3 regions of the Hydrogenophaga sp. L99 genome follow, and region 1 is predicted to be linked to each of the others. Evidence: predicted binding sites of a transcription regulator. Region 1 holds the regulator's gene; each other region holds the start of a gene.
What was found. Region 1 encodes FNR, which switches genes on or off when oxygen is low (the NO sensors DNR and NnrR bind a similar motif). Its sites were predicted from a motif close to TTGATNNNNATCAA; they were not measured.
Positions count from the first base shown of each region.

Region 2: a site for FNR is predicted at 8,419-8,432, ahead of AC4QBL_RS07540 (DUF2189 domain-containing protein). Genes of this name have one in related genera too.
Region 3: a site for FNR is predicted at 7,488-7,501, ahead of AC4QBL_RS17635 (hemerythrin domain-containing protein). Genes of this name have one in related genera too.

Region 1 covers NZ_CM178972.1:1,825,259-1,834,808, reverse strand. Annotated here, with positions in the region: gene ccoN (cytochrome-c oxidase, cbb3-type subunit I) at 1-758, shown strand, start outside; gene ccoO (cytochrome-c oxidase, cbb3-type subunit II) at 770-1,495, shown strand; gene AC4QBL_RS08770 (cbb3-type cytochrome oxidase subunit 3) at 1,510-1,647, shown strand; gene ccoP (cytochrome-c oxidase, cbb3-type subunit III) at 1,674-2,582, shown strand; gene ccoG (cytochrome c oxidase accessory protein CcoG) at 2,753-4,126, shown strand; gene AC4QBL_RS08755 (hypothetical protein) at 4,170-4,466, shown strand; gene AC4QBL_RS08750 (hypothetical protein) at 4,548-4,841, shown strand; gene fnr (fumarate/nitrate reduction transcriptional regulator Fnr) at 4,952-5,671, opposite strand; gene hemN (oxygen-independent coproporphyrinogen III oxidase) at 5,854-7,233, shown strand; gene AC4QBL_RS08735 (sulfite exporter TauE/SafE family protein) at 7,308-7,967, shown strand; gene AC4QBL_RS08730 (DMT family transporter) at 7,989-8,915, opposite strand; gene aceA (isocitrate lyase) at 9,299-9,550, shown strand, end outside.
Region 2 covers NZ_CM178972.1:1,589,913-1,599,462, forward strand. Annotated here, with positions in the region: gene typA (translational GTPase TypA) at 1-579, opposite strand, end outside; gene truB (tRNA pseudouridine(55) synthase TruB) at 576-1,565, opposite strand; gene rbfA (30S ribosome-binding factor RbfA) at 1,568-1,942, opposite strand; gene infB (translation initiation factor IF-2) at 1,967-4,864, opposite strand; gene nusA (transcription termination factor NusA) at 4,896-6,395, opposite strand; gene rimP (ribosome maturation factor RimP) at 6,475-7,062, opposite strand; gene AC4QBL_RS07535 (DUF2788 domain-containing protein) at 7,325-7,546, opposite strand; gene AC4QBL_RS07540 (DUF2189 domain-containing protein) at 7,550-8,350, opposite strand; gene AC4QBL_RS07545 (ABC transporter ATP-binding protein) at 8,541-9,550, opposite strand, start outside.
Region 3 covers NZ_CM178972.1:3,674,923-3,684,472, forward strand. Annotated here, with positions in the region: gene AC4QBL_RS17605 (beta/gamma crystallin-related protein) at 1-1,131, shown strand, start outside; gene AC4QBL_RS17610 (NAD(P)/FAD-dependent oxidoreductase) at 1,175-2,485, opposite strand; gene speB (agmatinase) at 2,488-3,423, opposite strand; gene AC4QBL_RS17620 (ATP-binding protein) at 3,626-4,789, shown strand; gene AC4QBL_RS17625 (YbfB/YjiJ family MFS transporter) at 4,827-6,086, opposite strand; gene AC4QBL_RS17630 (hypothetical protein) at 6,059-6,667, opposite strand; gene AC4QBL_RS17635 (hemerythrin domain-containing protein) at 6,818-7,414, opposite strand; gene AC4QBL_RS17640 (alkene reductase) at 7,560-8,615, opposite strand; gene AC4QBL_RS17645 (heavy metal translocating P-type ATPase) at 8,781-9,550, opposite strand, start outside.

The DNA.
Region 1 (9,550 bases):
TCCCCAAGCAGGCCGAGCGTCCGGTGTATTCCTACCGCTTGTCCATCGTCCACTTCTGGGCGCTGATCTTTACCTACATGTGGGCCGGCCCACACCACCTGCACTACACCGCGCTGCCTGACTGGACGCAATCGGTTGGCATGGTCTTCTCCCTGATTCTGCTGGCGCCCAGCTGGGGCGGCATGATCAACGGCATCATGACCCTGTCGGGTGCCTGGCACAAGCTGCGAGACGACCCTATCCTGCGCTTCCTGATCGTGTCCCTGTCGTTCTACGGCATGTCCACTTTCGAAGGTCCGATGATGTCGATCAAGACCGTCAACGCGCTGAGCCACTACACCGACTGGACCGTCGGCCACGTGCACTCAGGCGCCTTGGGTTGGGTGGGTCTGGTGTCCATGGGTTCGCTTTACTACCTGATTCCCCGTCTGTGGGGTCAGAAAAAGATGTACTCGGTGCCAGCCATTGAGTTGCACTTCTGGGTGGCCACCATCGGTATCGTGCTGTACATCGCCGCCATGTGGATCGCCGGTGTGATGCAGGGCCTGATGTGGCGCTCGGTCAACCCGGACGGCAGCCTGACCTACACCTTCGTCGAGTCGGTGAAAGCCACCTTCCCGTTCTATGTGATCCGGCTGGTGGGTGGTCTGCTGTACTTCGGCGGCATGGTCGTCATGCTGTGGAACGTCGTCATGACCGTGCGTCAGGGGCGCGTTGTGCCAGTCCCAGTGATGGCTGTTAACCCTGCACACGCCTGAGGAGAAACAACATGGCAAGTAACGAAAAACTCACGGGTCACGCTCGGATCGAGACCAACAATTTCCTCATGATCGTGTTGATCACGCTTGTGGTGGCGGTGGGCGGTCTGGTGGAAATTGTTCCTCTGTTCTTCCAGAAGTCCACCACCCAGCCGATTGAGGGTCTCAAGCCCTACAGCGCGCTGCAATTGGCTGGTCGGGATGTGTATGTCGCCGAGGGTTGCTACAACTGCCACTCGCAGATGATTCGCCCCTTCCAGGCTGAAACCCTGCGCTATGGTCCTTATTCTGTGGCTGGCGAATTCGTTTACGACCGTCCCTTCCAGTGGGGCTCCAAGCGCACCGGCCCTGACCTGCACCGTGTGGGTGGCCGTTACAGCGATGAATGGCACCGCATCCACCTGATCAATCCGCGCGATCTGGTGCCTGAGTCCAACATGCCGGCCTACCCTTGGCTGGCTGAAAAAATGGTCAATGAGACCCAACTGCCCAAGCGCATGGAAGTGTTGCGCACTCTGGGCGCGCCTTACACCGATGAAGAAATCGCCGCTTCGGTGGCTGATGTGAAAGGCAAGACAGAAATGGATGCGGTGATTGCCTACTTGCAGGTGCTCGGTACCGCTCGCAGTGAAATCCGTGCAGCACCAGCACCTGCGGCAGCAGCGCCAGCCGACGTTGCATCACCTGTGTCAGCGGCCGCAATCAAGCCTGTTGAGGCAACAGGCTCTACCCAATAAGTCAGAGGCTCGCCATGGACATCAACGATCTGCGTAGCGCCTTCACCCTGGTCAGTTTTCTGATCTTCATGGGCATCTTGGTCTGGGCCTGGTCCAAACGCAACAAGGCCAACTTTGATGAGGCAGCCCGGCTACCCTTCAACGAAGACTAAACCGCGGCACCAACAAGAGAAATATCATGAGCGACTTTACAAGTGATTTCTGGCACTATTACGTGGCCGGGCTGACGCTGGTCAGCATCATCGCCTGTCTGATCCTGCTGTGGATCAGCGGCACGACCAAAGCGGCGACACATGCCGACAACACCACCGGTCACGTTTGGGACGGTGACTTGGCAGAGATGAACAACCCCTTGCCACGCTGGTGGGTGTATCTCTTCATCATCACCGTGGTGTTTGCGCTGGCATATGGCGTGCTTTACCCCACGTTTGGGAAGTTCCAGGGGGTGCTGGGATGGTCGTCACAAGGACAGCACGCCGCTGAGGTGAAGAAGGTTCAGGAAGCCATTGCACCCATCTACGCCAGGTTCAATGAAATGAAGCCCGAGCAACTGGCTGGTGACGCACAGGCGATGGCTGTGGGTGAGCGCCTGTTCATGAACTACTGTGCCCAGTGCCACGGCTCCGATGCCCGTGGCGCCAGGAGCTTCCCCAACCTCACCGACGGCGATTGGCTGTGGGGTGGCGACCCAGAAGCGATCAAGGTCTCAATTGCCCAAGGCCGCAACGGTGTGATGCCGCCCTTGGGCGCTGCTGTGGGCTCTCCTGAAGACGTCCGCAATCTGGCTCACTATGTGCTCAGCCTGTCGGGCAGTCCGCACGACAGCGTGCGCGCCTCCCAGGGCAGGAGCAATTTTGGTTCGTGCGCCGCTTGCCACGGCATGGACGCCAAGGGCAACACCGCCCTGGGTGCACCCAACCTGACCGACGGTGTATGGCTGCACGGCTGGGGCGAAGAAGCCATCATTCGCGCCGTCAACAACGGTATCAATAACCAGATGCCCGGACAGTCGGTGTTGCTCAACGAGGCCCAGATCCACGTCCTCAGCGGCTACGTCTGGGGCATGTCCAACAAGCCGGCCAATTAAGCACTCTGTGCCCCTGAGACCGCGGCGGTTGTGATGACCGCCGCCCTTACTTTTTTGCCTTCCTTTCCGGGTTCCTCGTGAGTTCCGACACACCAGACAGCAACGCCAGCAAGCCCATCATTCCCATCGTTGCTGTGTCCCCTCGGGGCGCTAAAGACGACGATGAGGAGATGGTTTCTTTGTATGCCGCGAGGCAAAAGATCTACCCGCGCTCTGTATCGGGGATGTTCTCAAACTGGCGCTGGATCACGGTCTGGATCACACAAATTGTGTTTTACGGCTTGCCCTGGCTGGAGTGGAACGCTCGTCAAGCGGTTCTTTTTGACCTGGAAGCCCGTCGCTTCTACATCTTCAGCTTGGTGCTGTACCCGCAGGACTTCATTTACCTGACCGGGCTGTTGGTCATTTCTGCGCTGGCCCTGTTCTTGTTCACGGCCGTGGCGGGTCGCCTCTGGTGTGGTTACGCGTGTCCACAAACGGTCTACACCGAAATTTTTCTCTGGATCGAAAAAAAGGTCGAGGGCGATCGCTCGGCCCGTATGCGCTTGGATCAGGCTGATTTTTCCGCGCAAAAGCTGGGCAAAAAGTGGCTTAAGCACGCCTTGTGGATTGCTTTTGCGCTCTGGACAGGCTTCACCTTCGTAGGCTATTTCACGCCCATCCGCGATCTGGCTGCCTTGTCGCTGGCCGCGTCTTTGGGCCCTTGGCAAACCTTCTGGGTATTTTTCTACGGCTTTGCCACCTACGGCAACGCAGGGTTCATGCGCGAGCAGGTCTGCAAGTACATGTGCCCCTACGCGCGTTTCCAGAGCGCGATGTTTGACAAAGACACCATGATCGTCACCTACGACGAAAAGCGTGGTGAGCCCCGCGGTCCGCGATCGAAAAAGGCCGATCCCTTGGCGCTGGGGTTGGGTTCTTGCGTTGACTGCACGCTCTGCGTCCAGGTCTGCCCCACCGGTATCGACATTCGCAAGGGTCTGCAATACGAATGCATCGGCTGCGGTGCCTGTATTGACGTGTGTGACGAGGTCATGGACAAGGTGGGTTATCCGCGCGGCCTGATCAAGTACTCCACCGAGAACGGGGTTGCTCAGGGCTGGACCACGGCTCAAATGATCAAGCGAGCGTTCAGACCCAGGGTGCTGGTTTACACCGGTATCCTGGTGGCCATCACCCTGGCTGTGATGGTCAGCTTGTTCATGCGCAAGCCGCTCAAGGTGGACGTGATCCGCGACCGGGGCGCATTGGCCCGCATGGTGGAGCAAGGACGCATTGAAAACGTCTTCCGGCTGCAAATCATGAACGCCACCGAATCCACACAGCGCTACGTCATCACGGTGTCCGGCCTGCCGGGTGTCACCATTGCTTCGGAAAACGAAGTCGAGGTGTTGCCCACTGAGGTCCGCTCGGCCGTGATTCGGGTTCAGATACCGCCGGATGCTGCAAACCCGGGCTCGCACCCCATCCAGTTCGGCATCCGCTCGGTTGGTGACGAGCCAGTCGAGGTTTCCGAGAAAGCTGCCTTCCTGGTCCCGCGCTGACGACATTCAGCGCCATTTGACATTCCCATTTCGGAGCTACAACATGAGCAACGCGCCCTTGACCCAGCCCCCAAGCCATGAAAATACCCCCTGGTGGAGAATTCCACATGTGGTGTTCGTGCCGGCTCTTCTGTTGTGTGGGGTGATAGCGACCAGCACCATGGTGGTCATTTCGTCGATGGACCAGGATCCGGTGCTTGACAAGGAGGTCTACGAGCGAGAGCGCAGGGCGGCACTGGCACTGGAGGGGCAAGCAAGGATCGATGCGCTGATGGCTGTGCAGCCAGCCAATCAGGGTCGAAACCATGCGGCTTCACCTTTGGTGCCCTCTGAAAAATAATGGCCAGCCTGGCTACCGGTGCAGCTGTACCCGGGTGCTTGTCGCTTTAACAAAAACAGATATGGAAGAGGAGCCGCACCGATGTGGACACAGCGTTTGATGTGGATAGCATGGCCTGCTTTTTTGGTGGCCGCGGTGCTGGAAATGGTGGTGTTTGCTTTTGTCGATCCCAGCGATCTGCATTGGTTTGGCTCTCCTCTGGCCCTGTCGCGGGAAGCGGTTTACACCCTCGCGTTCTTTGTGTTCTGGGGTGCAACCATGGTTTCCAGCGCCTTGACAACTTTGCTCGCCGTGTCGCCATTTGAGGTGAACCGTTGCCCGATACCCGCAGACGAGCGACCAACCGACTGCGCCAAGAACGGTCGCTGCGGCTGAAACGGCTAGCGCCTTCAGCGCCAACAAAAAACCCCGGAGAGGCGTATGCGCCTGTCCGGGGTTTTTTTGTTGGGCATTCGCCCAGGTTTTCGTTGGGTGTCGCGGTGGATTCAGCGGCAAGTTTGCGGATTCACGATCTGCTTGAGCCCTTCGGTGCTCTTGATGTGAACATAGCGCTGTTTCACTTCGATAATGCCGTCGTCAACGAACTTGGAGAAAGTGCGGCTCACCGTTTCGAGCTTCATACCCAGGTAGCTGCCGATCTCTTCGCGGGTCATGCGCAAAATCAGCTCGGACTGTGAGAACCCGCGGGCATGAAGCCGCTGGACCAGATTGAGCAAGAAAGCCGCCAGCCGTTCTTCGGCGCGCATGCTGCCCAGCAGCAGCATCACCGAGTGGTCGCGCACGATCTCGCGGCTCATGATCTTGTGGACGTGGTGTTGCAGGGTGGTGAATTCGCGTGAAAGCTCTTCCACCTGGTCAAAAGGCATCACGCACACCTCGGCATCCTCCAGTGCAATCGCGTCGCACGAGTGGTGGTCGCTGACGATGCCGTCCAGACCGATGATTTCTCCCGTCATCTGAAAGCCGGTCACCTGGTCACGGCCGTCTGCGGTCGTAACGCAGGTTTTAAAAAAACCAGAACGCACGGCAAATAGCGACGTGAACTTGTCGCCCGTGTTGAAGAGCGCGGAGCCGCGCTTGATGCGGCGGCGTGTGGAAATCACCGCGTCGAGCTTGTCTATCTCTTCACTGTTCAGACCCATGGGCAGGCACAACTCCCGCAGGTTGCAGCTTGAGCAGGCGACTTTGATGCTTTGAATGTCCATAATTTTTCCAGGAGTGCGGGGTTAGCTTAACGCATCGGCCCGAGCACTGTCGAGAAAAGGCCGGTTTGGAGTCTGGGGGCAATCCTGGGGACAACCCCCGGTCCGACCGAGGCCTTGATCAAGATCAAAGGCGCTGGCGCGCTCATGCGGCACATTCAGCCCTCAGAACTGGAGAACTGTTTGTGAGTCATGCTATTTCCAACGAGTTGCTCAAGCGATTCGACATTCCTGGGCCTCGTTACACCTCGTACCCGACGGCAGACCGATTCGTCGAAGCTTTCGCGGAGCAAGACTATATACAAGCGCTGGAGCAGCGCCGAGTGGGTTCCATGGCGCTGCCGCTGTCGCTGTATGTGCACATTCCGTTTTGTGAGTCGGTCTGCTACTACTGCGCCTGCAACAAGGTGATCACGAAGCACCACGAACGTGCAGCCGAATACCTGCGCTATCTGTCTCGTGAGGTGGAGCTGCAGGTGCAGCACTTCGGGCAAGGTCACAGCGTGTCGCAGCTGCACCTGGGCGGCGGTACCCCCACTTTTCTGTCCGATGCCGAGCTGGAAGACCTGATGTCGATGATCCGGCGCAATTTCACGCTGGTGCCGGGTGGTGAGTATTCGATTGAAGTGGACCCTCGCACGGTGACCGACCAGCGGCTGCAGACGTTGGCCAGACTGGGCTTCAACCGCTTGAGCTTTGGTGTGCAGGATTTCGATCCGGCGGTGCAAAAAGCGGTGCACCGGGTACAACCCGCTGAACAGGTTTTTGCCTTGGTAGAAACCGCCCGCAAGATCGGGTTTGAGTCGGTCAATGTGGACCTCATCTACGGTTTGCCCCTGCAAACCCCGGAATCTTTTGCGCGCACCTTGGCCCAGGTCAACGAGTTGCGTCCGGACCGCATTGCGCTGTATGCCTACGCCCATCTGCCTTCGCGGTTCAAGCCACAGCGCCGCATCATCTCTGCCGAACTGCCCAGCGGCGGCGACAAGCTGGCCATGCTGTCGGCCTCGCTGGACGCGTTCATGGACGCGGGGTATGTGTATGTGGGCATGGACCACTTTGCTTTGCCCACCGATGCGCTGGCCGTGGCCAAGCGCCAAGGCCGTCTGCACCGCAACTTTCAGGGCTACAGCACCCAGCCCGATTGCGATTTGATCGCTCTGGGCGTTTCGGCCATCGGACGCATTGGCGCCACCTACAGCCAGAACGCCAAAACGCTGGACGAGTACTACGACGCGCTGGACCAGGGGCGTCTGCCTATCGTGCGCGGCCTGGCTTTGACGCGGGATGACCTGTTGCGACGCTCCGTCATCATGTCGCTCATGTGCCAAGGCCAGTTGCAATACGAATCCATCGAGCTCGGCCACCTGATCGATTTCAAGTCCTACTTCGCGCGTGAGCTGGAAGTGCTGTCCGGCTTTGTAGAGAGCGGGTTGGTCACCATGGATGACACGGGCGTCGAGGTCACGGCTACAGGTTGGTTTCTCGTGCGTGCCATCGCTATGGTGTTTGACAAGAACCTGCAGGTTGACCTGGACCGGGCGCGTTTTTCGAAAATCATCTGAGCGTTCAGCGGGATACCGCGGGCGCAGGCGTTGCCCGTGCCCGGCCTGCGCTACAGTGACTTATGCAGACTTCAATGGCGATCACGGCCCTGTTCATGGGCCTCGCGGGCGGGCCCCACTGCGTGGCTATGTGCGGCGCGGCTTGCGCGGGCATCAGCCGTGCGGCGGGTGAGCGCAGCACCCGCGCGCTGTGGACCTTCCAGTTCAGCCGCATGCTGGGCTACGCACTCTTCGGCGCCTTTGCCGCCGGCTCGGTGCAAGGCCTGGCCTGGTTGGGCACCAACACCGCGGTGCTGCGCCCTGTGTGGACAATGTTCCATGTGGCCGCTCTTTTGCTCGGTGCCGTGCTGATCTGGCAGGCCCGCCAGCCCGCCTGGATTGAAAACCTCGGTCAATCGATTTGGCGAAAGGCCCGTCCTGTGATGGCCTCACTGGGACAGCGCGCACCTGTGGTGTTGGGTGCTGCATGGGCACTCATGCCTTGTGGCTTGCTGTATTCGGCCTTGTTGGTGGCGTCCCTGTCGGCCAATGCAGCAGAGGGCGCTGCCATCATGGCGCTGTTCTCCATCGGCACATCCATATCGCTTACCGCAGGTCCTTGGCTGCTGTTGCGGTTGCGCGGTGGCCGCTCAGGTGCGTGGGGCATTCGCCTTGCCGGTCTGGCACTGGCAGCCACGTCGGGCTGGGCCCTGTGGATGGGCATCACCAACCCCACCGGGCTCTGGTGTGCCTGATCTTTGTCGCTGAATGGGGCCTCAGCCGGCACGGGCACGCCGGCCGGGCAGGGTGGCCAGCACCAGGCCCAGCAGCGCAATGCCAAACGCCACCACTTGCAAGCCTGTGAGCCGTTCGCCCATGAACAGCACGCCAATGGCGGCAGCGCTCACCGGCAGCATCACCGTGAACACGCCGGCTTGTGATGCGGGCACTGTCTTCAGGCCGGTCATCCAAAGCCACACGGTCCACATGCTGGCGGCCAAACCGTAAAAAACCAGCAGGCCCCAAACGGGTGCCTGGACCGCACCAAAGTCAAACTGCCATGCAGCCCACACCCCAAACGGCGTGACAAGGGCAAAGCCCCATAGGTTGATGATGGCCGAAATGCGCTTGGGACTCAGACCATCGGTCAAGCGCTTGCCAATGACCACGTAGGCGGCCTCACAAACCACCGCTGCAAACACCAGCAGATTGCCTAGCAGGCTGCGGCTGATGCCGAAGGGGCCACTCGTATCAGCCAGCACCGGCATGGCCGGGTCTGCTTTCTGCAAGGAAAACAGCCCGATGCCGATGGCCGCACAAGCAATGCCAGCCGCACTGCGCCAGCCGATGCGCTCGCGCAGAAACAACCAGCTGAGCACAGCCACCACGGCAGGTATGGACGACATGACCACGCCCGCGGCCACAGCGGTGGTCATGCTTACCCCAAACAGCATGCAGATCGAAAACAGGAAGTTGCCCAGGAACGACTCCAGAAACAACAGGCGGCGTGTGTGGCTTGATATGGGGGCCTCGTCGGCGGGCTTGCGCATCCACCGCCACATGGCCAGACCACCAATGCCAAAGCGCATCCAGGCCAGCAAAAACACGGGAAACACCAACACCAGTGGCTTGGATAGCGCCACATAACTTCCCACCAATGCCATGCTCAGGCCCAGGCTGGCGTACGCCCACCATCGGTTCATGGCGCACCTTTTCGAATGGATTGGATTTGCATGGCTGCGGATCATGCCTGATTCATCCAAAGCACCGAAGTTGTGCGTTGGCGTGGTTCGGACCCAGACATGTAGGGATCACCCCACAGCCGTTTCCCACGATGAGGGCATCGATCTTCATAATGTGGAAAATAAAAATGCTGCAATGCAAGAATATTTCTCATTACGGGAAACAAATTCCCATATTGAGAAATATCATAGGAAGTGCATTGAATTTAAACGATAAAATATTTGTCTTGTATAAGACATAAGAGCTTTTCAAACTCTTCTATAAGACTTAAAGTCTGTTCATCGGCACTGTCCTTGCAAGCCAAGTGGCCGAACCTGTTTTCTCAACCTCACGGAGTAGTTTCATGTCCCAAACACTGACCCGCCAGCAACAGATCGAAGCCCTCGAAAAAGACTGGGCCACCAACCCCCGCTGGAAGGGCGTCAAGCGCGGCTACACCGCCGCCGACGTGGTGCGTCTGCGCGGCAGCATGCAGCCTGAATACACGCTGGCCAAAAACGGCGCTGAAAAGCTGTGGGCCAAGGTCAACGGCGGCGCCAAAAAAGGCTACGTGAACGCATTTGGTGCCATCACCGCCGGTCAGGCCATGCAGCAG
Region 2 (9,550 bases), 240 kb from region 1:
CGTTTCAAACAGGGCGGACATGTCAGGCCCCCACTGTTCGCCAGGAGCGCCTTCCACCAGCGAAGACCAGCCATTGATGCCCGAGGCGTAAACGACCGGGAAGTCCAGCTGCTCGTCGGTTGCACCGAGCTTGTCGAACAGGTCGAAGGCAGCGTTGACCACCTTGTCGGGGTTCGCGCCGGGCTTGTCCACCTTGTTGACCACCACGATGGGCTTCAGACCCAAGGCCAGGGCCTTTTTGGTCACAAAGCGGGTCTGTGGCATGGGGCCTTCTTGCGCGTCGATCAGCAGCACCACACCGTCCACCATGGACAAAGCGCGCTCCACCTCGCCACCGAAGTCCGCGTGACCGGGGGTGTCCACGATGTTGATGTGGGTGCCCTTCCAGCTGACGGCACAGTTCTTGGCCAGAATCGTGATGCCGCGCTCTTTTTCAATGGCGTTGTTGTCCATCACCGTGTCCACGACTTTTTCGTGTTCGGCGAAGGTGCCCGACTGCCGAAGCAGCTGGTCCACCATGGTGGTTTTGCCATGGTCAACGTGGGCGATGATGGCGATGTTGCGGATTTGTTTGCTCATGATGTGAGTTCCGGTGAGGTTTCCAGGATTTGCTGTATTTCGATGGGGCTCAGCAGCCGCCCCGGGATCAATTCGCCGCCTTCGGTGTGGGCACTGCCCAGCAACACGCGGTCGGTTGTTGTTTCGTTAGAAGCGCCTGGGGCAGGTCCGAAAACCGCTACCCGCGCTTCGTTGGGCCAGGCGCCCCGGCGGCGCACACCGCTCAGAAAGCGCCCTGCACTTTCAGCTTCCAGCACAACCGGCGTGTAGCCTTCGAGCAAGGTCTTCACAGGCAGCAACCGGCCCAGACGTTGCTCTTCGGTGGCCGCTTCCAGCGCTTCGAGCGTGGTGCACTGGCTGGCGTCAAAGGGTCCGGTGGCTACCCGGCGCAGCATGGTCAGGTGACCGCCGCAGCCGAGGGCTTCGCCAATGTCTTCGCCCAGCGTGCGAATGTAAGTGCCTTTGCTGCAACGCACGAGCAAATGCAAACTGGGGTTGTCGCCCGTGAGCTGCATGTCCAGCAACTCCAGATCGTGAATGACCACCTGCCGGGCTTCGCGCTCCACCGTTTCACCGTCACGCGCGTACTCATAGAGCGCCTTGCCGTCTTTCTTGAGCGCACTGTACATCGGCGGCACTTGGGCAATGGGGCCCATGAAGCGGTCGAGCACTTCGACCACCTGGCCTGGCGAGCAGGTCACCGGGCGGGTTTCAATGACTTCGCCCTCGGCGTCGCCAGTGGCCGTTTTCTGCCCCAGGCGCACCGTGGTTTCGTAGGTTTTGTCGGCATCCAGATGGATTTGACTGAACTTGGTGGCCGCTCCAAAGCACAAGGGCAGCACGCCCGTGGCCAACGGATCGAGCGTTCCGGTATGGCCTGCTTTTTCAGCGCGCAGCAACCACTTGGCCTTTTGCAGAGCCTGGTTGCTGGAAAGACCCAGCGGTTTGTCGAGCAGCAACACCCCGTGCACAGGGCGCCGCTGCACCCGAGTGCGTGGCGCGTGCATGGTCAGTCCTCCTGGGCGCGAGAAGAAACGGCCTTGGCGATCAAGGCGTTCATGTCGGCCGCGCGCTCGGTGGTGCGATCAAACACAAAGTGCAAGGTCGGCACCGTGTGGATGTGCAAGCGCTTGAACAAGCCGCTGCGCAGAAAGCCCGCTGCGGTGTTCAATCCTTGCAAGGTCTCTTGTGGATCGCCTGTGAGCAGGCTGAAGAACACCTTGGCATGCGCGTAATCGGGCGTGACCTCGACCGCATTGATCGTGACCATGCCCACCCGCGGGTCTTTGAGTTCGCGCGCAATCAGCTCGGTCAGATCGCGCTGGATCTGATCGGCCACGCGAAAACCGCGGTTGGGGGTGGAAGATTTTTTGCGCGTTGCCATCGTGCTTGTGTTGCCGGTGCGCGCTTACAGCGTGCGGGCCACTTCCTTGACTTCGAAGAACTCCAGCTGATCACCTTCTTTGATGTCGTTGTAGTTCTTGAGCTTGATACCGCACTCGAAGCCTTCTTTGACTTCGCGCACATCGTCCTTCAAACGCTTGAGGGTGTCGATTTCGCCGGTGTAGATCACCACGTTGTCGCGCAGCAAGCGGAAGTGTGCGTTGCGGTTGACCTGGCCCGACGTGACCATACAGCCCGCCACGGTGCCAATCTTGGTGGCCACAAACACCGTGCGAATTTCGGCAGAACCGATGACTTCTTCGCGCTTTTCAGGTGCCAGCATGCCGGACATGGCCGCCTTCAACTCATCCACGGCGTCGTAAATGATGTTGTAGTAACGCAGATCCACGTCGTTGCCCTCAGCCAGCTTGCGTGCGCCCACATCGGCGCGCACGTTGAAGCCGATCACCACCGCCTTGGAGGCGATGGCCAGGTTGACGTCGCTCTCGCTGATGCCACCGACACCGGCAAACACCAGCTGAACCTTGACTTCGTCGGTCGACAGCTTGAGCAGCGAAGCGCCCAGCGCTTCTTGCGAACCCTGCACGTCGGCCTTGACGATGATGGGCAACACCTTGACTTCACCAGCAGAGATGTCGGTGAACATGTTTTCCAGCTTGGCGGCCTGTTGGCGCGCCAGCTTGGTGTTGCGGAATTTGCCTGCACGGTAGGTGGCAATTTCGCGAGCGCGGCGCTCGTCGGTCATTACCATGAAGTCGTCGCCAGCCTGAGGCACTTCAGACAGACCCTGGATTTCTACCGGGATCGAAGGACCAGCGGATTTGATGGGCTTGCCGTTCTCGTCCAGCATGGCGCGCACACGGCCCGAGGTCTGGCCAACCAGCACCACGTCACCGGTTTTGAGCGTACCGCTCTGCACCAGCACGGTGGCCACCGAGCCACGGCCTTTGTCCAGGCGCGCTTCAATCACCAGGCCCTTGGCCATGGCTTCCACAGGTGCCTTCAATTCCAGCACCTCAGCCTGGAGCAACACCTGCTCGAGCAGAGCGTCGATGCCTTCGCCGGTCTTGGCCGACACGCCCACAAAGGGCACGTCGCCGCCAAACTCCTCGGGTACCACTTCTTCGGCCACCAGCTCGGAACGCACGCGCTCCAGGTTGATGCCCGGCTTGTCGATCTTGGTCAGCGCGACCACGATCGGCACACCGGCCGCTTTCGCGTGCTTGATGGCCTCTTTGGTCTGGGGCATGACGCCGTCGTCTGCCGCACACACCAGAATGACGATGTCGGTGGCTTGCGCACCGCGGGCACGCATGGCGGTGAAGGCCTCGTGACCGGGGGTATCAAGGAACGACACCATGCCGCGCGGGGTTTCGACGTGGTAAGCGCCAATGTGCTGCGTGATACCGCCGGCTTCGCCCGCGGCCACTTTTGCTCGGCGGATGTAGTCCAGCAACGAGGTCTTGCCGTGGTCAACGTGACCCATCACGGTCACCACAGGCGCACGCGGCAGCAGTTCACCTTGCTGCTGGGTTGAATCGTCGTCGGTGAAGGCTTCTGGATCGTCCAGCGCCGCGACCAACGCCTTGTGACCCAACTCTTCCACCACGATCATGGCGGTGTCTTGGTCCAGCGGCTGGTTGATGGTGACCATCTGACCCAGCTTCATCAATTGCTTGATGACCTCGGACGACTTCAGGCTCATCTTGTGCGCAAGCTCGGCGACCGTGATGGTCTCGGGCACATGCACCTCGATGATCTTGACTTCGGTCGGAGCCACGAAATTGCCCTGACCATGGTCGCCGCGCGAATCGCGGTCGCCACGGCGGCCGCCGCCACCACGGGGGCCACCGCGCCAGTTGGAACGACCTGCGCTGGTGTCGCCGCGGGTCTTGATTTCCTTCTTCTTGGCAGCGTCGTCTTTCCAGGTGGAAGACAGGTTCTCAGACTTGACTTCCTTCTTGCCAGCGGTGGCTGGCGCAGCAGCACCCGCAGCGGCGGCCGGCTTGACAGGCGTGCCAGCAGGCTTGTGCAGCGTCCCTTTGATCCCGGCTTTGGGGTCTGGCGTGGGTTCTGGCTTTTTGGCCACCATCGTCTTGGCAGGAGCCGCCATCATGGCGCGAATATTCGCAGCTTCGGCCTCGGCTTTGCGGCGGCGCTCCACGAGATCTTGCGCACGCAGTTCTTCTGCACGCTTGACCTCGGCGTTCTTGTCTGCCAGCACACGCGCAGCGGACTCACGCTCAAGCGTGTCTGTTTTGACCTGAGCGCGCTTCGCGGCGTCAGCGGCCAGCGTTTCCTCAGTCGGGGCGCTCGGCGCTTCGGTGGCGGCTGCGACTTTCGCGGCAGCAGCGGCTTCGGCAGCAGCTGCCGCCTGTGCAGCTTCAGCGGCCGCGCGGGCTTTTTCAGCCTCGGCCTGCTTGCTTTCCTCAGCTTCACGGTCGCGCCGTTTTTGGGCCAACTCTTCTTCCTGGCGGCGCAGCAACTCGGCTTGACGGCGTGCGTCTTCCTCGCGCCGGGCCAGTTCAGCCGTGTCCACCACCGAGACGGGTTCCACCGCTTCGACGTGGTCCACAACCGCTTCAGGCACCACGACTTCGTCGTCCCGCTTGATGAACGTGCGCTTTTTGCGCACCTCCACCTGAATGGTGCGCGCACGTCCAGTGGCATCGGCCTGTTTGATCTCCGAGGTGGACTTCTTCACCAGGGTGATCTTTTTGCGCTCGGCACTGGCCGTGCCATGGCTGGCCTTGAGGTGACCCAGCAGCGTCTGCTTGTCCGCTTCCGAAAGCGGATCGGCTCCAGATGTCTTGGGTACCCCGGATGCGGAGAGTTGCTCCAGCAAAAGGGACGTGGGTTTGTTGAGCTCGGCAGCCAATTCGGCGACGGTGGTACTGGTCATAGGTTCTTTTCTCCGCTGGGGCCTCCGCTGGTCAGGTCGTGGGTTGCGCTTCGTCACCGGCGAACCAGTGAGCGCGGGCCAGCATGATCAGCGCGGTAGCCTCTTCAGGCGTTTGTCCGGTGATGTCGGTCAATTCGTCGGTGGCCAGGTCGGCCAACTCGTCGCGGGTGTGAATCCCGCCGTCAGCCAGTTTGGCCACCAGCTCCTGGGTGACGCCATCGAGATCGCGCAGGTCTTGCGAAACCTCTTCAACGCTTTCTTCCCGGACGAGTTCCATGGTGAGCAAGGCATCCTTTGCACGGGTGCGCAGTTCGTTGACGGTGTCCTCATCGAACGATTCAATTTCAAGCATTTCCTGGATCGGCACGTACGCCACCTCTTCGAGGCTGGTGAAACCTTCCTCGATCAGGATGTCGGCAATCTCTTGGTCCACATCCAGTTTGGCCATGAAAATCTTGCGAATGCCGTCGGCCTCTTCAGCCTGCTTTTGCGCCGACTCGTCGGCGGTCATGATGTTGATGCGCCAGCCAGTCAGCTCAGACGCCAGACGCACGTTTTGACCACCACGGCCAATGGCGATGGCCAGGTTTTCCTCGTCCACCACCACATCCATGGCGTGGCGCTCTTCGTCCACCACAATGGACTGGACGTTGGCTGGAGCCAAAGCACCAATCACAAACTGGGCGGGATCTTCGCTCCACAGCACGATGTCAACGCGCTCGCCAGCGAGCTCATTGGTGACACCGTTGACGCGCGAACCGCGGACACCCACACAGGTGCCAATCGGGTCAATGCGCTTGTCCAGGGTATGAACAGCGATCTTGGCGCGCGAACCAGGGTCGCGGGCACAGGTCTTGATCTCCAGCAGACCCTGCTCAATTTCAGGCACTTCCAGGCGGAACAGCTCGATCATGAACTCGGGGGCGGAACGCGACAGCAGGATGGGAGCGCCGCGCAGGGTCAGGTCCACTTCCATGATCATGGCGCGCACGCGGTCGCCCGTACGGAAGTTTTCCTTCGGGATCATTTCGCTGCGACGCAGGCGGCCTTCGACGCGACCGCTCTCGACAATGAGGTCGCCCTTGTCCATGCGCTTCACGGTGCCGACAAAAATCTTGTCGCCACGCGACATGAAATCGTTCAACAGCATTTCGCGCTCGGCATCGCGGATTTTTTGCAGGATCACCTGCTTGGCTGCCATGGCACCAATGCGGCCGATCGGCACGCTTTCCACGGGCTTCTCAATGAAATCACCCTCTTCGATGTCCGCGAGTTCGTCGCGGGCATCGGTCAGCAGCTCTTCAGCATCGGGGTTTTGCAGACCGGCTTCATCGGGCACGACCAACCAGCGGCGAAAGGTCTCGTAGGAGCCGTCGTCCGGGTTCATGGCCACGCGGATGTCCACGTCGCCTTTGTAGAGTTTCTTGGTGGCCGAGGCCAGCGCCAGCTCCACCGCACCGAGCACCACGTCGCGTTCGACGTTCTTCTCGCGGGAGATGGCATCAATCAGCATCAACATTTCGCGGTTCATTTACTCGCCCACCTTTCCGGATATCTTTTTCAGAATCAACACAATTATTCGCATTCGTTTGCGCGCGGCGCACCAGTCATTAGGCGCCAGCGACACCTGGAGCCTGTCGACCCTTGAAACTCACAATAGGCGCTAGCCGCGCCTGCTGGACATCGTCCAAGGTGAACACCAGCGCCTGCAGAGGTGGCGGTACACGCTTCTTGCTGACGCGCACACCCGGCTTCACCTCAGGGGCATCGCTCCAGACCACTTGCCACTGCACGCCGTCTTCAGCACGCTCGAGCGTGCCGCGAAATTTTTTCCGATTGGCCGACACATCGGAGGCGGTAACGCCAATCGGCGCCTTCAAGGTGAGGTCCACCACGTGACCTTCAAACCTGATGTAGTCGATTTCACGCTTGAGCGGTCGATCGATACCCGGCGAACCCACCTCAAGGCGGCGGTATTCCAGCCCCTCCACCTCCAGCAAGTACTGCAGCTGGCGGGTGATTTTTTCACAATCTTCCACGGTCACAAAGCGCTCCACCGGAGCGGCTTCACCAGCCTGCGGCGCTTGCCAAGGCCAATCAATGGTCACGCGCAATAAACCACTGCCAGAGCGATCAAGCTCCACCAGGTCAAAACCCAGTCCAGTGACGGTTTGCTCTACGGTTTCTTGCCAAGCCATTGTGTGTGGTGTCTGCCCTAAGGGTTTGCGTGGGGGTAAAAGCGTTCGGCCAAAAAAAATGGGCCGGTAGTAACCCGCCCATTTGGTCGTGAAGCTCGCATTATACCCCGGTTAAGGGGTGATTTGCAAGTTGCGCGGCGTTCAAACAGGGGGCACTTCGCTGAACCCTGAGGGACGCAGCAGCGAGGCATGTTCCGCTACATGCAACGGGCGGCGTCATGCAAGCCGGATAGGCAATCGGGCGCAGGCCAGCGCGAACCGATCAGATGCCCAAGACCCACTGAATGAGGTTCTTGGCCATGAATCCCAACATGCCAAACGAGAGCACCAGAAACAGAATGAAGGTGCCGAACTTGCCGGCTTTGGATTCCCGCGCCAGATTTAACACGATGAACAGCATGTACAAAATAAAGGCACCCACACCGAAGGTGAGGCCGAATTGGGCGATTTGCCCTTCCGTGTAACCAAACAGGGTCGTTTCCATGGCTCAGCCTCCGCCAATCGACTCGATTCCGCTGGGCAGAGAAACAGGTCTCATCGTGAGGTCGCAGTAAGCGTGCCAACTGGCATGGGCAATCAGCGGAATGACCACAACCAAGCCCAACAGCGCGGTGAACATGCCCACGCCCACCAACAGCCCGATCAGCACAGCCCAAAAGGCCATGGGTGCCGGGTGATTGGCCACGGCACGCCAGCTCTCGGCCACCGCCATGCTGACGGGGACCGATGTGTCAACCAGCATGGGGATGGCCACCACGCTGGATGCAAACACCGGTGCGGCCAGCAGGGCACCCAGTAGCAACCAGGCCTCAAACAGGCCGATGTCACGCACCAGCACCACATGTCGCAGGAAATCGATGGGTTTGTGGATGGGCTCGGGCGACCACAGCGTGATCAAACCCGCCGAGGTGAGCACCCAGCCGGTGCCGGCCAGCCCGAGCAACAAACCGAATCGAACCAGGCGACCGTCGCCGGAGCGCCAGAGGGCGATCACTTCGGGCATGCCCACGCAACGCCCGCTGTTGCACGCCCGGCTCACGTGGTAAAGGCCGGTGGCCAGAATCGGCGCCACGATCAAAAAGCCGGAGAAAGCGCCCGCCAACAACCAGAACTGGTCGCGCGCGCCCCACAACAGCAACCAGCCACCGGCCGCCAGCAGCAAACCGTGCCACAGCCCGGGCGCAGGGTTGCGGCGCAAATCGGCCCACCCCAGCGCCAGCCAGCGCAAGGGTGAGCCCAGGGAAACGGGGACGGGCATGTTGGGCGCAGAAGAGGGGTGGTCGTTCATTCGAATTTGCATGGGGCACGGCAGCCGGGCGGAACCCGCTTTTATAGTGGTTCGGCGCAGTCTGGGGGTTGATAAAAGTCAAGTATGACCGCAAGCCGACACAAGCCTTGCGCACGCGAGGCAGCGCCTGAAGGCGAGCAAGAACAACGCAGACCCAAACGATCGGATGCCAGCACGCGCACCCGGCAGCTCAGGCGGCGGCTTGAACCAGCGTACTTGTGTAGGGATGGGCGGGTCGCTCAAGCACCTGTTGCACCGCGCCGTGCTCCACCACCTGGCCATCTTTCATGACGAGCACGTCATGGGCCATGGCGCGAATCACGTCCACGTCGTGCGTGATCAGCAAATAGCTCAGCCCGCGCTCGCGCTGCAGGCGCTGCAGCAGGGCGAGCACCTGTTTTTGCACCGTCACGTCCAACGCGCTGGTGGGTTCGTCCAGCACCAGCACTTGCGGGCCCACGATCAGCGCTCGGGCAATGGCCAAGCGCTGGCGCTGCCCGCCTGAAAACTCGTGCGGGTAGCGCTGCAACCAGTCGCCGGCCTGGGTGGGGTCTTGCACCAGACCCACTTCGGCCAGTGCGGCCACCACGCGCTGGCGCCGCTGCTCTTGCCGCAGTTCCGGCTCGTGAACCAGCAGGCCTTCGCCCACGATCTGTTCGATGGTCATGCGGGGTGAGAGCGATGAAAACGGGTCTTGGAACACCACCTGGATGCGCTGGCGCAGCGACCGGCTTTGGCCTGTCCTCTGCGCCTCGGCCCAATCGGTACCCGTGACTTGCAGGCTGCCCTGGTGCGGCAGCAGGCCGAGTGCTGCCAGTGCCAGGGTGGATTTGCCCGAGCCAGACTCTCCCATGACGCCCAGCGTTTGACCCGGTGCCAAGTCCAGGTCAGCGCCCTGCACTGCCACATAGGCGCCTTTTTTGAACCAGCCTTTGATGCCCGGCAGCGGCACGGGATAGCTCACCCGCATCTGCCGGGCCTGCAACACCGGGGGTGCAGCAGATACGACGGCGGCTTCCACCACATCGCGTTCCGGCCTGCTGGCGAGCAACATCTGGGTGTAGGGGTGTTGCGGCGCGGCAAACACGTCGGCGACAGCGCCCTGCTCCACCAACAGCCCGCGCTCCATCACCGCCACCCGATCGGCAAAGCGCCGAACCAGGTTCAAGTCGTGCGTGATCAGCAGCACGGCCATGCCGT
Region 3 (9,550 bases), 1.8 Mb from region 1:
GTGATTGACCGCAACGAGCGCATCGACGACAACCGCTACGCTCCGGTGGTTCCGGTCGCGGCTGCGCCGGTGCGCCCGCAAGTCACCTTCTACGAGCGGGAACGCTTCGACGGCCGCTCTTTCGTGGCCACGGGACAGGTGGTGAACCTGCGGCGCCAGGGCTTCAACGACCGTGCCGCTTCTGCTGTGGTGGTGGGCGAGCGCTGGGAAGTCTGCAACGACAACCGCTTCCGCGGCGACTGCGTGGTGCTGCGTCCAGGCCGCTACCCGTCGCTCGCTGCCATGGGTCTGACCGACCGCATCTCGTCGGTGCGCGCCATCGCCCCCAACGTGCGCATCGCCGACAACCGCTACGCCCCCTCGCCAGTGGCGGCCGTGGCGTCGGTGGCCCCACAACTGACCTTTTTTGAACGCGAAGGCTTCGGCGGTCGCTCATTTGCCACCGAAGAACCTCTGGCCAACCTGCAACGCGCCGGGTTCAACGACCGCGCGGCTTCTGCCGTGGTGGTGAGCGAGCGCTGGGAAGTATGTGACGACAACCGCTTCCGCGGTGACTGCGTGGTGCTGCGCCCGGGACGTTACCCGTCGCTGGCCGCCATGGGTCTGAGAGACCGCATCTCGTCGGTGCGCATCATTGATCCAAGCGATCGCATTGCCGACAACCGCTACGCACCTCTGCCGGTACCGGTCTACGACAGCCGCCGCCGCGGTGGTGAACGCCTGTTCGACGCCAACGTCACGTCGGCCCGCGCCGTGCTCGCCACCTCGGGCCAGCGCTGCTGGGTCGAACGCGAACAGGTGCCGCAAGCGCAAAGCGCCGCCAACGTACCCGCCGCCCTGGCCGGTGCCCTGATCGGTGGCATCCTGGGCCACCAGGTGGGTGGCGGCACTGGCAAAGACATTGCCACGGTCGGCGGTGTGCTCGCCGGTGCCGCACTCGGCTCCCAGGTGGGTCGCGACAACCCGGTCGCCACACAAGATGTGCAGCGTTGTGAAAACGTTCCCGGCGGCGCCAAACCCGCTTACTGGGACGTGACTTACAACTTCCGCGGCATCGAGCACCGCGTGCAGATGACCTCGGCACCCGGCAACACCATCGCCGTCAACGACCAGGGCGAACCGCGCCAGTAACCGCAGGCGCCTGGGGCGGATGCACCGCAACCGCCCCAGAACCTCAAAGCGCGTCGCGCAGCCGGTACCACAGCATGCCCAGCGCCAGGCTGGGCGTGCGTAACAGCGCACCACCCGGAAACGCGCGGTGCTTCAGCCGGGCAAACACATCAAAGCGCCCGGCCTGCCCGGCCACCGCCTCGGCCACCAGTTGGCCAGCCAGCCCGGTCAGCGCCACGCCGTGGCCGCTGAAACCCTGCAGGTAATACAGGTTGTCGCCCAGGCGGCCAAAGTCGGGCGCGCGGTTCATGCTGATGTCGACAAAGCCGCCCCACACATGCTCAATCGGCACGTCCTTGAGCGCCGGGAACACCGCCCCCATGCGCTGGCGCATCACCGCTTCCAGGTGGCGCGGCGTCTGGGTGGTGTAGCTCACACGGCCGCCAAACAGCAGCCGCAAGTCGGCGCTGAAGCGAAAGTAGTCCAGCACAAAGTTGTTGTCGCACACCGCCGAGTTGCTCGGGATCAAGCGCGCGCACAGCGCCGGGTCCAGCGGGGCTGTGCCCACGATGTAGGTGCCCACCGGCATGATGCGCGGCGCAATGTCGGGCGCCACCTGCGGGCCGTATTGCGCCAGCATGCTGTTGCCCGCCAACACCCCAAACCGCGCTTTCACCAACCCCTGCGGCGTGGTGGCCACCAGCGTGGTCCCGCGCTGCAGCGCCGTCACCGGCGTGTGTTCAAAAATACGCACGCCCGCCGCCTGCGCCGCCTGCGCCAGGCCCAGCGCGTATTTCAACGGGTGCAGGTGGCCCGAGCGGGTTTCGCGCGCCGCCGCCACATAGCGCGGGCTGTCGATCAGCCGGGGCACCTGTGCGCCCTCGGCCCAGTCGCACGCCAGGCCGCGCTGCTGCAGGCCGTCCACCTCTTGGCGCAGCGCCCGCGCCTTGCGCGCCGAATCGGCCACATACACATAGCCCTTGACCCAGTCGCAATCGATCTTGTGCGTCGCCATGCGCTGCTCCATCAGGTCAAGTGCCTGCAGCGACATGTCCCAGGCGCGCTGCGCATCGGCCGCGCCCAGCTGCGCTTCAAACGGCTCTTGCCCGCTGGCGTAGCCCACGATCGCCTGCCCGCCGTTGCGCCCGCTGGCACCGCTGCCCACGCGGTCGGCCTCCAGCACCACCACGCTCAGGCCGCGCTGCGCCATCTCCAGCGCTGCACTCAGGCCGGCAAAGCCTGCGCCCACCACCACCACGTCGGCCTGCACCGCGCCCTCCAGCGCCGGGCAAGGCTCGGGGCGGTTCACGCTGGCTTCGTAGTAGCTGCGGCGGTTGAGCTGCGTGTCCGAGCCCACCAAAGAACGCTGGAACATGCTCACACCCCCCGGTTCCGTTTGGCCACCTGGCCGCTCAGGTACGTCCACACAAACGTGGCCGCCGCGTTCGTCGTCAGCTCCGCGTGGTCGTAGGCCGGGGCCACTTCCACACAGTCCATGCCCACCCAGTTCAAGTCCGCCAAGCCTTCCAGAAACGTCAGCACCTGCGAACTCGTCAGCCCGCCCGGTTCGGGTGTACCCGTGCCTGGCGCAAACGCCGGGTCCAGGCAGTCAATGTCCAGCGTCAAATAACAAGGGCGCTGCCCCATGCGCTCGCGTATCGCGTCCAGCGCCGGCTGCAGCCCCGCGCCGTCGAGCCCGCGCAGCGCCCGCGCCGTGAAAATCTGCCCGCCCTGGTCGGCCACATACTCGCGCGCTGCCCGCTCCCCGCTGGAGCGGATGCCCACCTGCACCGTGTGCGCCGGGCTGATGAGGCCTTCCTGGATCGCCTCATACGTCCAGGTGCCGTGGCCCGAGGGCTCGCCAAAGTGGTCGCTCCAGGTGTCGCAATGCGCGTCAAAGTGCAGGCAAGCCAGCGGCTCCCCGCCGCCGTAACGCGCCTTCGCCGCTCGCAGCAGCGACAAGGTGATGGAATGGTCACCACCCAAAAACACACAATGGTGCCGCGCCATCAGCGCCGCCGCCTGCGCCTCCAGGTGTCGGCGCACCTCGGGCAGCGGCGAAGCATTGGGCAGGCGCATGTCCAGCGCGTCACCCAGGTAAGCCAGTGGCGACACATCAAACACCGGGTGAATGCCGTCACACAGCATCAGGCTGGCCGCGCGTATGGCCTGCGGGCCAAAGCGCGCGCCCGGCCGGTTCGTCACCACGCCGTCAAACGGCACCCCCGCAATGGCAAACGGCTGGTCCGCCAGCGGATCGGCGCCCAGAAAACGGTTGGTGTTGCTGGCGTATGCAAATTGCCCCATGGCCATGGCGCGGTCCTTCAAAACAAAGCGTGCAAGCGGCGAACAGCACCGCCCGATTGGACCCACACGATACCGCTGCGCGTGGCCAAAGGTAAGGCCAATTGCGGGGCGCGGCTGGCGTCCACCGGAATACCCGCACCCAGCCAGCACACACCGCCTTACCAGCCCACTATAATTTTCTATAGTCGTCTATAAAAGGGTGTAAAACATGAATGCCAACCCGCCTATCTTCAAGCGTACCGAGCTGGCTCAGCGGCTGGCGACCCAGATTCTGGCCAACAAAGTGGGCTCGGTGGCTTCATCAGGGCTGTTCCTGGCAGCGCCCCGGCGCACCGGCAAGTCCACCTTCATGCGCGAGGACCTGCGGCCTGCACTGGAGCAAAGCGGCGCCCATGTGCTGTACGTGGATCTGTGGTCCAACAAGGCCACGGACCCCGGCGAAATGATTGTGTCCACCGTGCGGGCTGCGCTCCACCAGAATGCCAACGTCATGGCCCGGCTGGCCCGCAAGATCGGGGTGAACACCGTCGCCGTGCCCGGGGTTTTGGAGCTGTCACTGAACCAGATCGGGCTGGGTGTGGCCATTTCGCTGAGCGATGCGCTGGCTGATCTTTCAGACGAACTGAAAAAGCCCATCGTTTTGATCATTGATGAAGCGCAGCATGCGATCACCAGCGACAAGGGCTACGACGCCCTCTTTGCCCTCAAGGCGGCACGCGACGAGCTCAACTCAAGCCAGCACAATGGCTTGAGGATCGTCGCCACCGGCTCCAACCGGGACAAGCTCGCCATGCTGCGCAACAGCAAGGAGCAAGCGTTTTTCGGTGCACCGCTGGTGGCATTCCCGGCCCTTGATGCGTCTTTTGTGCAATGGTTTTGCGAAGGTGTCGATCTCCCAGCGCCGCTGGACCCCGAAGCGGTCATAGCGCTGTTTGCCAAGGCTTCCAACAGACCCGAAATACTGGGCGCGGCAGCCGAGGAACTGCGCTTTGACTTCGAACTGCAACCCGGTGACGTGCCTGCCCGGTTCGAAGCCTCCGTGCTGGCCCAGATCTCGTCTGCGGAAAAAGAGACCCTGCGGGTGGTCAACTCGCTCACACCCCTGCAGTCTGCGGTGCTGCGTGTCATGGCCGCGCGCCAAGCCGACTTTGCTCCTTTTCAAGAGGACACACTCTCCGCCTACAAAGTGGTGCTGCGCAGCATCGCGCCGCACGAGACCCTGGAACCCGATGGATCAAACGTCCAGCAAGCCCTTATGGCGCTGCAAAACAAGGGACTGATCTGGAAGGAAACACGCGGGGTGTACGCGATCGAGGAAGGCTCTACGATGGACCTGATGCGCCAGCAGGGCATGTTGGACATGGTGCCCTAACGCCGCAACCCGGGGTCATGCACATGGCGCATGCGCATCACAAAGCCCGCTGCCGCAACGCCAACGCCGCCCCCACCCACAGCGCCAGCGCTGAAAACACCAGGCCGCGGGCCAGGCCGCCGGGGCCGTCGGCGATGAAGCCGACCACGGTGGGGCCAACGATCTGGCCGGCGGCGAAAACGATGGTGAAGGCGCTGATGCCGGCGGCCCATTGCGCGGGTGGCAGGTTGTGGCGCACCAGCGCCGTGGTGCTGGCCACCACCGACAGAAACACGCCGCCAAACAACAGGCCCGATGCGATGACCAGCGGCCACGCGGTGGTGAGGGCGGGCAGGATAGCGGCCACACCGAGCAGGGCGTTGAGCCGGGCCAGGGCCTGGCCGTTTTTGTGGCGGTCCAGCAAACCGGCCCAGATGCGGGACGACGCAATGACAGCCACACCGAGCAGGGCGTAATAGAGGGTAATGGCGCCGGGGGTGCTGCCCTGCTCGCGCAGCAGGGCGATCACAAAGGTCATGTAGCCGATGTAGCCCACGCCGAAGCCGGTGTAGCCGGCCAGGGCAAAGGCGAAATCGCGCGGGCGAAACACGCGCCCGGCCAGCGCGCGGGCCGCGTGGCCCACCTCACCCGGTGCCGCCACAGGTGTTGGGGGCGCCCCCGCTTCGCTGGCGGCGAGCACCCGGGCGGGCCAGGCCAGCAGCGCGGTGGCCAGCGCGCACAGCAGCGCCAGGCCCCACCAGGCCCAAGTCCAGGCGTGGGGCTGGCCGGCGGCGTGTTCCAGCACCCAGGGCACGCCCAGCGCCGACAACACAATGCCCACGCCGGTGCCGCCGTAATACAGCCCCAGCAAAAAACCACTGCGGTGCGGCTGGCGCGCGCCCAGGCGCGCGGCCAGCAGGCCACCGGCAATGAACACCAGCGCACTGGCCACACCGGCCAGCAAGCGCTGCGCCAGCAGCGGCCCGGCGGTGGTGAAAAAACCGCTGAGCGCCATAAACACGGTGGCCAGCGCCGAGCCCCACAGCAGCAAAGCGGTGGGCGCGCTGCGCCGCAGCAGCCAGGGCGTGGCCAGGGCGCCGAGCAAATAGCCCACGGCGTTGAAGGTGTTCATGGCCCCGGCCAGGGTGTAGCTCCAGCCCAGGTCTTCGCGCATGGTGGGCAGCAACAGGCCGTAGGCAAAGCGGGTGATGCCCAGCGACACCGCGGCGCCCAGCGACAGCGCCAGCGCCAACCGCACGTAGGGGGTGGGGTCGGCGGCTGGGTCCGGGTTCAGGCGGGGCTGGATGGGGCTTGGCATGGCCCGGCCATTGTCGGCCAGTCCACCACCACGCCGGGTTGCCGGGCGCGACTGTCGGGCTCTTGGGACTCGTTGGGCTCCGGGAGCGCTGCCACCGCCACGCGCTGGCCAGGGCGCAGGTGCCAGGGCAGGTTAAGGGTGTTCCAGTCGACCACCTTGGGCCGCTCGCTGCGTGCCGCTGCAGCGGGTGCCTCGGGCAGCTCAGACTCTTGCCAGAACAGGCGCACATGCCGGTCCACCAGGCGGCTGAGGGTGGACAACAGCAAAGCGCCGCGTTCACCCGCCATGAAGCCATAGGTGCGCAGCACTTGCATCAGGTCGTACACCAGCGGGTCGTGCCCCAGGGGGCGGCGCTCCAGCTGGGCAATGGCCACCAGCACCAGCGCGTCGTTGGCGGCTTGTTCAGACGGCACCTTGGCACACACGTCGATCATGAGCGCGTTAACCGCATCAAAAAATGCGGCATGCCCGCCGCGGCCCTGTTCGTCGGGCAAGCGCTGCACCAGCAACACCAGGGTGTGCAGCAACCTGGACACGCCATAAGGGTCGTCAAAAGGGGTACGTTGGGCTGATTGAGACATGGTGCGGGCACACGTGTAATACAAATAGTTACATAAGTATGCACGATCAACCACAGATCGCCATTGATCCGCGTCAACTAAAACTATTTGTATTACCCGCCGAACCCGGACACCCCGCCGCGCCGGCCAGGCGCCGCATCGCTCAATCGCTCAGTCTTGCCCCAGCCCCACGGGTGCGGGCGCCCGCATCACGATGCGGGTGAACAGGCGGTCAAACTGCGGGTCGCGTGGAACCCGGTTGCTCAGCGGGTCCTGGTTGGTGGCAAAGGCGGCGTTCAGCGCATGCCAGTCGGCGTCGGTCAGGTGCTTTTCGGCTTCGGGCAGCACCACGGTTTCTTCCAGCCGCATGTGCTGCAAATAGAAATCCACATAGGCCGTCACCTCGTCCTCAAACGCCTTGCGCCGCGTATCGCCCAGGTACTCCCAGGCCATCAGCAGGTGCATGAGCTCGCGCACGCGCAGCTCGCCCGCACCGTGGTCACGCTCCAGCTGGTCAATGGCGCTCATGACGTGCGGCGCGGCCCGTGCCACGCGGGGAAACAGCAGGTCCGACTCTTTGGGGTGGTGCAGCTTTTCAGGGAACTCGTCGATGTAGAACAGCATGGCGCGCAGCACGTCAAAAAACAGCTCGTGCTGGTCTTTGCCGTCGGGGCTGGGGCCGCGTTTGACCATCTGCATGAGCGACTGCAACATGGCCGCCAAGGTGGCATGTTCGTCGCGGATGACGCGCAGGGCTTCGTGGTTCATGGCGTTGTCTCCGGAGGGTTGTTATGGCTGACAAGCAGCGTCCCTAGCATCCCGCAGATCGCCGTTTCGGGTCTTGATACAGGTCAACAAGCACCCGCCCTGCGCGGCCGACACCGACACGGCCGGCGACGCCGGCCGTGTCGGTTCACAGCGCCGGGTAGTCGGTGTAGCCCTTGGCGCCGGGCGTGTAAAACGTACTGGCGTCGGGGGCATTGAGCGGCGCACCGGCCTGCAGGCGCGCCGGCAGATCGGGGTTGGCCAAAAAGGCGGTGCCAAAGGCCACGGCGTCGAGCAACCCGGCCTGAACGGCCTTTTCAGCCTCGTCGCCGCTGTAGCCCATGTTGCCCACCAGCACGCCTTTGTAGTGGGCGCGTGCGGGCGTCATCACGTCGGCTTGCTGGGCCTGGAAAAAGTCGGCACGCATCACGTGCAGGTAAGCCAGGTTGAAGCCGTTCAAGCGCTCGGCCAGGAAAGCCGTGAGCCCCATCGGGTCGCTGTCGATCATGCTGTTGTAGCTGTTCAGGGGCGACAAACGCAGGCCCACGCGGCCTTCGCCAATGGCGGCGTTCACCGCGGTCAGCACCTCAAACAGGAAACGGGCTCGGTTCTCCAGCGAGCCGCCGTAAGCGTCGGTGCGCTGGTTGGCACCATCGCGCAAAAACTGGTCGATCAGGTAGCCGTTGGCGCCGTGCACTTCCACACCGTCAAAGCCGGCTTGCACCGCGTTGCGGGCGGCTTGGGCAAAGGCTTCCACCAATGCGGGTATTTCGTCGGCGCGCAGCGCACGCGGCACCACATTGGGCCGCTTGCCTTCGGGGGTCTGGGTGTCGCCGTCCACCGCCAGCGCGCTGGACGACACGGTTTCTGCACCCCCGTTCAGTGCCGGGTGGGCCGCGCGCCCGGCGTGCCAGATCTGCATGAAGATGCGCCCGCCACGGGCGTGCACCGCGTCGGTCACCACCTTCCAGGCTGCAATCTGCTCGGGGCTGTACACGCCCGGCTCAGACACAAAAGCCGACGTGCCGGGCAGGATCATGGTGCATTCGGTGATGACCAGGCCGGCACTGGCGCGCTGCGCGTAGTACTCGGCCATGAGCGCGTTGGGCATGTGGCCCGCGCTGGCGCGCGCCCGGGTGAGCGGTGCCATGAGAACGCGGTTGGGCATGGTGATGGCGCCGGCTTGCAAAGGGGTGAACAACATGAGAACTTTCAGAAGGGAGGGAATGGGGAGCCAAGGCCGCGACCCAGGGGAAGTGGCCAGCGGGGCGCGACCTTAACACCGCCCCACCGCCGGCGCTGCAGCAAGGGAACAGCAAAACCTGTAAGCGCTCAGGCAGGCGCCAAACGCGACTGGCCATGCCGCAGCTCATGCGCCCGGCGGGTGCTCGGCCACTGCCGGCGGCGTCACCGGGGGTTTCCAGCGCTTGAGCAGCAAGGCGTTGCTCACCACACTCACTGAACTCAGCGCCATGGCGGCACCCGCCAGCACCGGGCTCAGGTAGCCCAGCGCGGCCAGCGGAATGCCGGCCGCGTTGTAAGCAAAGGCCCAAAACAGGTTTTGCCGGATCTTGGACACGGTGCGGCGCGAAATGTCCAGCGCGGCGGCCACCAGCATCGGGTCGCCCCGCATCAGCGTGATGCCAGCGGCGTGCATCGCCACGTCCGAACTGCCGCCCTGGCTGTGGCTCATGGCCAGGCCCACGTCGGCCGCAGCCAGCGCAGGTGCGTCGTTCACGCCGTCGCCCACCATGGCAACGGTGTGATGGCTTGTTGCTTGGTCTGCGCCGGCGCCTTCTCCAAGCCTCAGTTGCTTGATCACCGCCGCCTTGTCACCCGGCAGCACCTCGGCAATCACCTCGCCCGCTTCAGCCTTCAGACCCAGCTTTTGGGCCATGGCCAAGGCGGCGCCCCGGTTGTCGCCCGACACCATGAACAAGCGCATGCCCTGCGCGCGCAGCCCCGCCAGCGCGGCAGCGGCGCCGGGCTTGGCTTCGTCGGCAAACGCCAGCAGCGCCAGCGGTGCCCAGGTGCCGGCCTCGTTTTGCGCGGCCAGCACCGACACCGTGGCGCCTTCGTTTTGCAACACCTGCGCACGCTCGGCCAGCGGGCCCAGCGCTGCGGCGAGTTCGTCCATCC